One region of the Halalkalibacter sp. AB-rgal2 genome, then DNA from elsewhere that is predicted to be linked to it. Evidence: predicted binding sites of a transcription regulator. Region 1 holds the regulator's gene; each other region holds the start of a gene.
The links. The regulator Rex, encoded in region 1, represses fermentation and respiration genes when NADH is low (regulators of the CRP and FNR family bind a similar motif). The targets are predictions, from matches to a motif close to TTGTGAAATATTTCACAA.
Positions count from the first base shown of each region.

Region 2: a site for Rex is predicted at 2,135-2,152, ahead of ACERJO_RS05975 (cytochrome ubiquinol oxidase subunit I). Genes of this name have one in related genera too.
Region 3: a site for Rex is predicted at 2,408-2,425, ahead of ACERJO_RS09765 (L-lactate dehydrogenase). Genes of this name have one in related genera too.

Region 1 covers NZ_JBGUAV010000014.1:70,377-74,599, reverse strand. Annotated here, with positions in the region: gene ACERJO_RS12505 (ABC-F family ATP-binding cassette domain-containing protein) at 1-1,457, opposite strand, end outside; gene ACERJO_RS12500 (redox-sensing transcriptional repressor Rex) at 1,636-2,271, shown strand; gene ACERJO_RS12495 (twin-arginine translocase TatA/TatE family subunit) at 2,296-2,478, shown strand; gene tatC (twin-arginine translocase subunit TatC) at 2,495-3,262, shown strand; gene ACERJO_RS12485 (DoxX family protein) at 3,916-4,223, shown strand, end outside.
Region 2 covers NZ_JBGUAV010000005.1:52,580-56,802, reverse strand. Annotated here, with positions in the region: gene ACERJO_RS05980 (cytochrome d ubiquinol oxidase subunit II) at 1-731, opposite strand, end outside; gene ACERJO_RS05975 (cytochrome ubiquinol oxidase subunit I) at 728-2,068, opposite strand; gene ACERJO_RS05970 (protein adenylyltransferase SelO) at 2,639-4,099, opposite strand.
Region 3 covers NZ_JBGUAV010000009.1:121,299-125,521, forward strand. Annotated here, with positions in the region: gene hmpA (NO-inducible flavohemoprotein) at 1-682, opposite strand, end outside; gene ACERJO_RS09760 (RrF2 family transcriptional regulator) at 872-1,336, shown strand; gene ACERJO_RS09765 (L-lactate dehydrogenase) at 1,377-2,333, opposite strand; gene ACERJO_RS09770 (methyl-accepting chemotaxis protein) at 2,524-4,002, shown strand; gene ACERJO_RS09775 (MFS transporter) at 4,049-4,223, opposite strand, start outside.

The sequences.
Region 1 (4,223 bases):
AGCACTTCCTTAGCGTCGAGGTCGAGATGGTTCGTTGGCTCATCCAGAATGAGGAAGTTTGCCTTTTGCATCATGAGCTTTGCTAATGCTAATCTAGCTTTTTCTCCACCACTCAACGTTGAGACCGGCTTCAGAACATCATCGCCACTAAATAAGAAGTTACCTAAAACAGTCCGTATTTCCTTCTCAGGAAGAAGGTGATGCTCGTCCCATAGTTCATGCAGAACAAGCTTATTGGACTTTAAATTGGCTTGCTCTTGGTCGTAATAGCCCGCTCGAACATTGCTTCCAAGATGTATCGTTCCTTGCTCTGTTGGCAGCTTGTTCATAATCGCCTTTAATAATGTCGACTTTCCAGCGCCGTTCGGTCCAATTAACGCGACGCTCTCTCCACGGTTGATGGCAAGGTTCAATTGACTGAAAATCGTGCTTTCATCGTATGAAATATGCAATTGGTTAACTCGAAGTACTTCATTCCCACTTTGACGTTCGATATTAAAGGAAAAAGAAGCTGACTTCTCTGAACCAGCTGGCCGATCAAGCTTGTCCATACGCTGTAGCTGTTTTCTTCTGCTTTGCGCTCTCTTTGTTGTTGAGGCACGAGCGATATTACGTTGAATAAATTCCTCTAGCTTGGAAATCTCACCTTGCTGCTTTTCGAATTGCTTCAGCTCTAGCTCGTATTGTTTAGCTTTTTCATCTAAATAGTCACTATAGTTTCCGGTGTATTTCTTTGTTAATGTCCTTGAAATTTCAACGACCTGAGTAACGATTCGGTCTAGGAAATACCGATCGTGGGAAACGATTAGAATAGCCCCTTTGTAGCCTGCTAAATAATGTTCTAACCATGTGAGTGTTTCAATATCTAGATGGTTCGTTGGCTCATCTAAAATGAGGAGATCAGGCTTCGTTAATAGTAGTTTTGCTAGAGCTAATCTTGTTTTTTGTCCACCGGATAAATTCGAAATTTTTGTTGCGTAATCGAAGTCGGCAAAGTTCATGCCTGCTAGTACACTGCGAATATCAGCTTCGTATTGAAAGCCACCTTGGTCTTTAAATTGAAGCTGTTTTTCATCGTAATCTTTAAGGAGTTTCTCGTATTTTGTGTTATTGGCTAGTATGGATGGATTGGCCATTTGTTCTTCCATTGACCTTATATGGCGCTCCATTTCTTGTAATGGTTTAAAAACCGCAAGCATTTCATCCCAAATAGACAGGTTTGATTCTAAGCCAGTATCCTGAGCCAAATAACCAATATCAATTCCTTTTGGCATCATTAAATCGCCACTGTCATAAGAAAGCTGTCCGGCTATAATTTTTAGTAACGTTGATTTACCCGCACCATTACGTCCGACAAGCCCAACACGGTCACCAGTTTGAATTTCTAGCTTTATAGATGATAAAATCGGTTCAACGCCGAATGATTTTGAAAGGTTGTTACATTGTAAAATGATCATTTGAATATTCCTTCTCTCATCTCATCATAGTTACTTGTTCTCGCACTTTTAGTGTAACGTAGAATGCATCTTTCAACAACTTGTTGAACAACGAAGTAAACGAATGACAAGTAATTGTGAATTAGTGTACAATAGCTAAGAAATGATTAGTTAAATTTAGAGAAGGGGGAGGCATTGAATGAATACGGATCATACAAAAATTCCACAAGCAACAGCTAAACGTCTCCCACTTTATTACCGCTTTCTTGAGAATTTACAAGCTTCGGGGAAGCAGCGAGTGTCGTCTACGGAATTAAGTGAAGCTGTGAAAGTAGACTCTGCAACCATTCGTCGGGACTTTTCTTATTTCGGTGCTCTTGGGAAAAAGGGATATGGATACAATGTAAACTATTTATTGTCCTTTTTCCGAAAAACGTTAGATCAGGACGAATTAACGAAGGTCATTTTAGTAGGAGTCGGAAACCTCGGTACGGCTTTTTTGCAATATAACTTCTCTAAGAATAATAATACACAAATTGTGATGGCCTATGATGTGGATAAATCGAAAATTGGCACAGAGGTAGGCGGTGTTACGATACGCCATTTCGATGATATGAAGCATATAGATCCAAATGAAGTATCGGTTGCCATTTTAACGGTTCCGGTTGCAGTAGCGCAAAGAATCGCTGATGAGCTTGTTGAGATTGGCATTAAGGGAATTTTAAATTTTACTCCAGCGCGATTGGATGTGCCAGACACGGTACGAGTGCACCACATTGATCTTTCTGTAGAATTACAAGCATTGGTTTATTTTTTGAAGCATTATCCTGTATAATAGGATGGACAAGGAGGTGTACCTATGGGATTAGGTGCAGGTAGTATTGCATTAATTGCTATTGTCGCTTTAATCATTTTCGGTCCGAAGAAGTTACCTGAGCTTGGAAAAGCAGCGGGAAACACGTTACGTGAATTTAAGAATGCAACAAAAGGGCTTGCAGATGAAGATGAAGATAAGAAGAACAACAATAATGACAAAGCCTAGTAGGAAGGGTATATAGATGAATCGAAGAGACATGTCGGTAATGGATCATATTGTGGAGCTAAGACGTAGAATAGTCATTACGCTCGTATTCTTCACAATCGCTCTCATTGCCGGCTTCTTTTTAGCTACTCCGTTAATCACATATTTACAAAGTACACCGACAGCACAAGATTTGCCCATGAACGCGTTTAAAATGACCGATCCTATTCGTATTTTTATGACGTTTGCCTTTGCAGGTGCACTGATTTTAACGTTTCCGGTCATTTTGTATCAGTTGTGGGCGTTTATTAAGCCAGGTTTACATGAGAACGAACAGAAGGCGACGCTCGCATATATTCCATTTGCGTTTTTTTTATTACTTACAGGTATTTCGTTTGCCTACTTTGTGTTGTTTCCTTTTTTAGTACAGTTTATGAGCAACTTATCGGAGAGACTAGGAATTACGGAACAGTATGGTATTAATGAGTATTTTTCTTTTTTATTTCAAGTAACATTACCATTTGGCGCATTATTTCAACTGCCAGTCGTTGTGATGTTCTTTACACGACTTGGGTTGTTAACACCAGACTTTCTGAAGCAAGTTAGAAAGTTTGCGTATTTTCTATTACTAATCGTAGCAGGATTTATTACACCGCCAGAATTTATCTCTCATTTGATGGTGACGTTACCACTGCTGTTATTATATGAATTCAGTATTTGGATTTCGAAGATTACGTATCGTAAGGTGTTAAAGGCTGAGAAGGAAAGAGAACAGGCAGAGGAAGAGAATAAGGAAACCGTATAATTAGAAGCCTGGAATAAAAGTTAAAGAAAAAAGGAATAAGAGAGGGCACAGAAAAAGACAAATCAACTTTTTCTGTGCCTTTTATTTGACAAGCGAGCGCTTCACTCGTTGCGCATCTTGCTATGAGAAACCCACTCATTGCAAGGCAACGGCTATGCACATTACTTAAAGGTCACTGAAAAAGTGTGATTTTCACTTTTTCAGTGGCCTCCATATCCGTGGTGTGGGGGAAAGGTGAATAATAGGCTGCATACGGCTTCCTCATTCCTCTATATCCACTTTTCTTACTCAATTTGGCCTTATTTTACTAGATTAGCGGAATAGGAATTCCCTTTACTCCTTAAGCAACGAGTATTTCGTCTTTTAGCAGTATGAGGATTACCAAATGGCTCTCTGTGGAGCTCCGCTGCTAGAATGATGACAGGCTGTATACGGCTTCCTCATTCCTTTATTCTGGCTTTTGAGGGACAAGAGTGGCACGACATGAGCAACAGAATATCAATAAGTTTGTGAAATATTGAACAAAGTTTGAACAATGCTCAGAATCTATAGCCAATGGTATGACAATGAACTATACTGTAAGTGTAAAGGGAATGTGAAAGACTTCACAATTATATGTGAAATATTGAGCATAATAAAGGGAGGAATCTAACATGTTTGGTCAATTTTTAAGAGAAAACAAAATTGCTGCTGGAATTATGGTGTTCTTACGATTATATTTAGGGTGGTCTTGGTTATCTGCAGGATGGGGAAAGGTGACTGGTGATTTTCATGCAGGAGGGTATTTACAAGGGTCTGTTGCAAACCCGGTTATGAGTGGTGAGGAAGTCGTTTATCCTACTTATGTCGCTTTCTTAGAAGGCTTTGCGATTCCGAACGCGGATGTATTTAGCGTTGTTGTTGCTTGGGGCGAGTTGTTAGTCGGATTAGGGTTAATAGTAGGGGTACTTACTTCTGCAGC
Region 2 (4,223 bases), on a different contig from region 1:
AACGAAAGAGCAAACAACCACCATAAAGATAGTAACCCTTCATAATGGGAAGGATTATGCCACCTCATTTCAATAATAATGCCTAATGCCGTTACAATCGTCGGAAAGCTCCAAATCCACGTATACTTTCGAAAGAGGTTCAAAGCTTTCCTATCTTTTGCAACAGATGAATAATAAGCTAGAAAGCTAGCAGAAATAAACAAAACACTGACAAGACTTAGAACAATAATCGACCATGCAAACGGGCTTGTAAATAACCCAATATAATCGAGCTCAATCCGCCCTGATGACGTTGTATGAATAAAACCACCTTGGGACACAATTAACGCTGTCGTTAAAGACGCCGGAATAAGGACACCAGTTATACCATACATAAGTGTATATCCGACATGACCTTTCTTTGTCCCATACGTGCCAAATGCATAATAGCTACCACGTAGCGCCAATAAAATAATCGATATACTAATTGGAATTAAGAGAACTGTACCAAAATAGTAAGCTGTACTTGGAAAAAAACCGATCATCCCAACAAAGAAAAACACAAGAAAGACATTTGTAATCTCCCAAACAGGGGATAAGTAACGTTGAATGACCGTATTCACAATATGGTTCTTCTTCGTCACAATCGTAAATGCATTAAAGAAGCCTGCTCCAAAGTCAATGGAAGCAATAATGACATAGCCAAAAAGGAATAGCCACAAGACGGAAATCCCTATAATTTCAACGGTCATTTTGCAATACCTCCCTTGGCGTCAGTCTGCCTTTCTAATTCTTTTTCAACTGGGTTATTTTTAAACATTCTCGATAATACAACACCCGTACCCACAACTAAAATAAGGTAAAGCACGGCAAAAGCAATAAACATCACCCATACATATGGTGAATCAGTTGCCCCTTCGGCCGTTGTCATATATCCTCTCATAATCCACGGCTGTCGACCCATTTCAGCAAACCACCACCCTGCTTGAATGGCAAGCATCGCCAATGGACCTGAGGCAACAAGCAACCGTCGGAATAATTTCGTCTTAATAAACGACCAGTTGCGATAAAGGGCCACTATATAGAAAAGTGCCAACGCCGTTAACCCTATTCCAATCGTAATCATCATGTCAAAAAAGTAATGCACGATATACGGAGGATGATATTCCTCTGGAAACTGATCAAGGCCGACCACTTCACCTGTAAAGTTACTATGCACTAAAAAGCTTAGCGCATATGGAATACGAATCGCATATTTAACTTCATTCGTTTCCGTCAACACCCCATACAGCACGAGTGGAGCTTCTTCTTCTGTCTCAAAGTGCCATTCCGCAGCAGCAAGCTTCTCAGGTTGATACTCAGCTAAGAACTTCCCTGAAAAGTCACCAACAACGGCTGTCGCGATCGAAAAGATAAGAGCCACTTTCATCGTTAACGCAAGTCCTTTACGGTGATACTCGTGACGATTTCCCTTTAATAGATGATAAGCGGCAATTGAGGCTAGAACAAAGGCAGTAGTCATATATGCTGATGTGAGCACATGTCCAACCTTCGTTGGCATCGCTGGATTAAACATCGCCAAAAACGGCTGAATATTGGTCAATTGTCCATCAACTAACGCAAAGCCTTGTGGCGTATTCATAAAGGCATTAACAGACGTAATAAATAATGCCGACATCGCTCCGCCGATTAATACTGGAATTAAGAGCATAAAATGTTTAAATGGATTTTTAAAACGGTCCCACGTATATAAGTAAATTCCTAAGAAAATGGCTTCAAAGAAAAACGCAAAAGTCTCCATAAATAATGGTAACGCAATAAGCTGACCAGCAAATTCCATAAAGCTAGGCCATAAAAGCGCTAACTGGAGAGCAATCGCCGTTCCGGTCACAACCCCAACCGCAACTGTAATCACATACCCTCGTGCCCAGCGTTTTGCCATAAGCAAATAATGCTCATCATTCCTCTTTAAGCCGAGCCAGTGAGCAATAAGTATCAAAATTGGTACACCCACACCGAGAGTTGCATAGATGACATGTACTGACAATGTCATCATCGTTAAATATCGACTAAATTCAACTGAATCCATCTTCTCTCCTCCTTGTCCTCTCCCTTTCATAAGCAGAAGATACTACCTATTGTATAACGGAAATGTATGTGAAAAATATCACAAATCAAACAATTTTGTTACAAAGGAGTGATGAATTTATGACATAAGAAAACTGCGATAGCATCTTTTCTTATAAGTGTTGTGCCGAGCCGTTCATAGGGTGTAGCTCATCAATGCGTGATCACTACTTTTGCGAACCTACTTGCATAGGGACAACCAACAAAGTTAATCCTCATTCCTCTAAATAAGAGAAAAAACATTTCCTGAAAAGAAAATGTAGCCCTCATTCCGCTATTTTGGCTTTTATGGCTCCTTTTGGACTCATTTATCTTAAATAGAGGAATGAGGAACCGCATAGAGCACGTGACCTTTGCCCCCCGCTTCTTCACTGAGTGGTTCCGATAGCTCCTTCGGTTATTCTCACAATTCCTTCCATGAATTTTATAAATTTTGATTATGTAAGAAAAGCACGATAGCGTCTTTTCTTAATACAGAAAGACATGTTAACCATTTACCCGTTAACATGTCTTTCTAACCACACTATATCAATTAAGTTCCACATAAAGTCTGATATGGACGATCCGATGGTGCTGGTGGCTGACAATATTTCGTTAATTCCATAGAATAATCATATGGTTTCTCTAATACATGAAGAAGCTGTTTCATAACATCATAATCATCATCTTCTACAGCCGCTGCCAACGCTTCCTCTACACGATGATTACGTGGGATGACCACAGGGTTGGACTTTTGCATTCGTTCCTGAACGATTTCCTCAGAATGACCTTGTTTAGCTAACCGCTCCATCCATTGCTTATGCCATGCTTGGAAGGACTTCGTTTCGAATAATGCTTCTTCATCTAATTGACCCAATGTTAGCGCTCTAAATGTATTCGTATAATCAGCTTCATGGGTATCCATCATTTTCAAAAGACTGTTAATAAGCTCTTGATCGCCATCTTCTCCATCTACCAACCCTAGCTTCTTTCTCATTCCAGTTAACCATTCTTCTTGAAAGGATTCTGAGAATGTCGCAATCGCCCCTTCCGCTAGCTTAACTGCTTGCTCCTTGTCCTCATGTAACAAAGGGAGGATCGCTTCTGCCAACCTTGCCAAACCCCAGGCAGCCATATATGGTTGATTTCCATATGCATAACGCCCTTGTCGATCAATCGAACTATATACAGTCGTAGGGTCATACTTATCAATAAATGCGCATGGTCCATAATCAATCGTCTCACCGCTTATCGCCACGTTATCCGTATTCATCACACCATGCACAAATCCAACGAGCTGCCATTTTGCAACTAAACTTGCCTGTTTTTTTATAACTTCTTCTAATAAACGCAAATAACGTTGATGATTATCAGCAATATAAGCAAAATGCCGATCAATTGTATAGTCCGCTAAAGCTTGCAGATCATTCTTCTCACCAAACTGAGCAATATATTGAAAGGTTCCTACACGAATATGACTAGCTGCAACTCTTGTTAAAATGGCTCCATCTAACTCCGTTTCGCGATATACTAGTTCCCCCGTCTTCACAACAGCTAAGCTGCGACTTGTCGGAATACCTAATGCGTACATCGCTTCACTTATCATATATTCACGTAACATCGGACCTAGTGAAGCTCGACCATCACCTCCACGTGAATATGGTGTCCGCCCAGCTCCCTTCAGTTGAATATCTACTCGTTCTCCAGTTGGTGTCACTTGTTCACCTAAGAGAATCGCCCGACCATCTCCAAGCATTGTGAAATGCCCGAATTGGTGACCTGCATAGGCTTGTGCAATGGGGTCAGACCCCGGTGGAAATTGATTCCCTGCGAATATTTGTGCAGCTTCTTCCCCTTTTAATTCGCTAGCCTCTAACCTTAATTCTTCAGACAGACGTTCATTTACGATTACTAATTCAGGTGACGGGACGGGTGTTGGCTTTTGATGTGAATAAAATGAATTTGGTAACTTTGTATAGCTGTGATCTAGGTTCCAACCATGTTCGATAGTCATAACGACTCCTTTCAGCTTCATGAAATTGATCATTAAAGTATGATCTTTGCAATTGTAGAATGCCCTTTATTATACGCGAACATTTCATATAAAAATTATACGTCATCTTTCCAACTTCCCTATG
Region 3 (4,223 bases), on a different contig from region 1:
CGTTTTCTCGCTTTACAGATATACGCAAGTACGGTTTCCCAGGTACATCTGATAAACTATATTGTCGATTGGATAAATAATTCTCCCCAGGTAGTTGTACACGAATTGTAACGTATTGACCCGGTTTAAAGTGTGGGATAGCACCCTGGTCTACTGGCTGTAAGTAAAACGAAGTAATACATTTACTTTCTACTTGTTTACGTATCACTTTAAATGCTCTGTAGCCATCCCATCCACCTATTTGCTGAGCCGCTTCTTCATACATTTCATTTTCCACATCAATAAATACTTGAGCAATAACGCCATATGCTTCTTCCCATGCGTCTAATATGTCTTCAGTAGCGGCATCACCTAATACTTCTTTAATAGCTTTTAATAAATATTTACCTACTATAGGATAATGTTCAGCTTTTATTTGTAAACTTCGGTGCTTATGAGCGATTTGTTTTACTTTTGGCAATAATACTTCCAACTGATCGATGTTTTGTGCTGCAGCATAGACAGTGTTGGCCAAAGAGATTTGTTGTCGTCCTTTTTTTTGATTTGCATGATTGAAAATATGTAATAGCTCTGGGTGTTCATTAAACATAGATTCATAAAAATGACTTGTAATATCAACTCCTTTATTTGCTAAAATCTGCGCAGTAGATTTAATAATTTTAATCGTTTTTGTCGATAACATGATAAACCTCCATTAAACATATATTTTAAATACATCTTTAATTGTAAAAGGGAATAATATTAAAAGCAATATTTAATATACATGTTTAAAAAGTGTTCACATTTCGAGTGTTGTTATTATAAATTTAAAATGATCTATGTTATGATAATTTCACTTACAAAAAACATTGTAGTATATAAGGGGCTTACTATGAGATTAACGAATTATACAGATTACTCATTACGAGTACTCACTTATTTGGCATTAAAAGATAAAGAGGAGCTTTCTAATATAAAAGAGATTGCTGATTTCTATCAAATATCTAAAAATCATTTAATGAAAGTCACATATGAACTAGGGAAGTGGGGAATAATTGAAACGATTAGAGGGAGAAACGGTGGAATCAGATTATCAATTGATCCGGAAGAAGTGAATATCGGGAAAGTTGTGCGAAAAACAGAGGATGATTTTCATTTAGTGGAATGTTTCGATGCTTCTCGAAATGATTGTATCATTTCACCGGTATGTGGTTTGAAGCATGTTTTAAATGAAGCGTTGGTAGCCTATTTAAACGTGTTAGATCAGTATACATTGAAGGATATTTTACAAAATAAACAAATGTTATCGCAATACCTATCATCGAATTCTTCAGAAAAAAAACAACAGGAGGGTTAAGCTCCCGTTGTTTTAGAAGCGACTTTCATGGAATGCTTTTTTAGTTTATTTTAAAGTGGGGGGCAAGTATATCTTTTAAAATGTGAGCACTTTTATGAAAAGCAATGGATTCTTCCTCATTTAAATCAAGCTCAACGATTTCCCTAATTCCTTCGCGGTTAATAATAGTAGGAACACCAATATAGACATCTTTTTCATTGTATTGTCCATCAAGGTGGGCAGATACAGTCAGAATGGCATTTTCGTTGTTTAAAATCGCTTTCGTAATACGAACTAATGCCATAGCAATGCCATAATAGGTAGCGCCTTTTCCTCTAATAATGTGATAAGCAGCATCTCTAACATTCTCAAATAACTGCAGTAAATCCTCGATATTGTACTGTTCGTGACGTTTAATCATCTTCATAATAGGGACTCCACCAATATCAGCGAGACTGTAGACAGGCAGTTCACTATCACCATGCTCGCCAATAATATAAGCATGTACATTTGTAGGTGACACATTAAAATATTCACCAAGCATAAAGCGGAGCCGAGCCGTATCAAGTGTTGTCCCAGAACCAATAACACGCTCTTTAGGTAAGCCGCTAAACTTCCAAGTGGCATAAGTTAAAATGTCAACAGGGTTTGTTGCTACTAAGAAAATACCATCAAATCCACTATCCATCACTTGTTCAACAATGCTTTTGAATATATTTACATTTTTCTCGACAAGATCTAGTCTTGTTTCTCCAGGCTTTTGGTTAGCTCCAGCACATATGACAACGATGTCTACGTTATAACAATCCTCATATGTTCCGAATCGCACATGTGTAGGCTGAGGTGCGAAGACTTTTCCATGATTAAGATCCATGACATCACCGATTGCCTTTTCTTCATTTAAATCAATTAATATAAGCTCATCAACTATGCCTTGATTAATAAGTGAAAATGCATAACTAGACCCTACAAACCCTGTTCCAATTAGAGCAACTCGATTTAGTTTAATGTATGCCATTTCATCACATCCTTCATTCATTGTGAACGTACTATATATGGAGTATATCACTTTTCCAATGATTTAAGTTAAGTTTGCTCAATTTTTCACAAACTATCCACATCTTTTAAAAAAAAGACAAATAGATTAATGAGTGGTAAAATAGTAGCATGATTTAATACACATATACCAGTCGCAAAGGAGAATAGAGATGAATCGTGTACAAGAGATGATCAATCGTGATTTCAAAGTGAAGAACAAAATGATGCTTATTATTTTTTCCATGAGTATTTTAGCAGGTGCTATTTTATCCTTTGTGCAAGGAGAAACGGGAAAAGGAATCTATTATTTAAGTCAAGCGCTCTTATTATTAATAGCCTTTCTCGTCGTTTCATACATATTTAAAAAAGCAGCTGTTTTTCCATATAGCTTTATACTCATTGTTGCTGGATATACGATATCATATTCGCTTTTTTTGGGTGGGGGATTTGGAATTATATTCATCGCTTTTTTCTATTTACTATTTTCTGCTTTCCACTATCGTCATCGGATTTTTATCTTTGGATTAGTTCTAGGTTTTGCGATGATTCTTATTGAATTTTCAATAGGGGAATCTCAACATGAAATATATGCTTCTTTACAACCTTTTGTCCTATTAATTTATATACTAATGGGATTAGTACTCTATGGAATGATTCGAATTAATCATCAACAATCTTTGACATTACAAGAAATGCTTACGAAGGAAGAAGAGGCCAGCCGTAAAGAATCATCTCAAAAAGAGTTGCTCGTAACGGATCTAAAGGATATTACGAGCAATGTTAAGGAGGCTAATGAGAAGCTGAGAACAAATAATGAATCACAAAGTGAAATGGCTACAGCTATTAACCAAATTGCTGTAGGGAGTCAAACGCAAAGCGAACAAGTCATTGGAATATCAATGAATGCGCAGGAAATATTGACAATGATGAATCAATTAAATGAAAAATCGACAGAATTAAAAGGTGAAACGAATTCAACAGCAGACCAAGCGAACGAAGGTCAAAAGCTAATTCTTGGATTACAATCTTCAATGAATGAGTTACAAACGTTTGTTGGTCAGTTAAATCAGACCTTTCAAATATTAACTGAGAAAATTGAGGAAACGACAACTTTTACGAGCGATATTCGCGAAATAACTGAGCAGACTAATTTACTAGCTTTAAATGCTTCCATTGAAGCAGCTAGAGCGGGAGAAGCTGGAAAAGGCTTCTCGGTTGTTGCGAATGAAATTAAGAAATTAGCTCATATTACACATCAGACAACGGAGAAAATTACTAGTAATTTACATGAGGTGAATGATCAAAATCGATTAACGGTTGATAAGCTATCGCTGAGTAGTAGTCAGTTTGAGACGATTTTACAGTCAACACATACTGTGAAAAATAACTTTGATGGTATTACGAGTACGATTCAACAATTAGTACAGCAGTTTGATGAGTTTGATACGTTATCGGATACAGTAAAAGAACAATCAACAAACGTGGATTCTTCAACACGTTCATTAGCTAATATTATATATGAAACGTCAGCTAGTTTAGAGGAGCTAACAGCAACAATCGAAACATTAAAGCAAGATAATGAGGAGATTGCGTCATTAATTACTGCGACAACAGAACGTGCTCAAGACATTATTGAGAAGCAACAATAAGCGATAATAGCTAGCCTTAAAGAGAAGAACTTTAAGGCTAGCTTTTTTATCCTTGTAAATCGGTGTTGGTCATCGGTTGATTATCGTGTTGTGATGAAATAATGATGTGTCCTTTCCTTAAGAAATAGAAAGCGATGATGAAAGTAAATGCTGCACAATAGAATAAACTGGAGTGTCCAATTAAATCCATGAAAAGACCTAGCAAACCTGGTGCAATAATA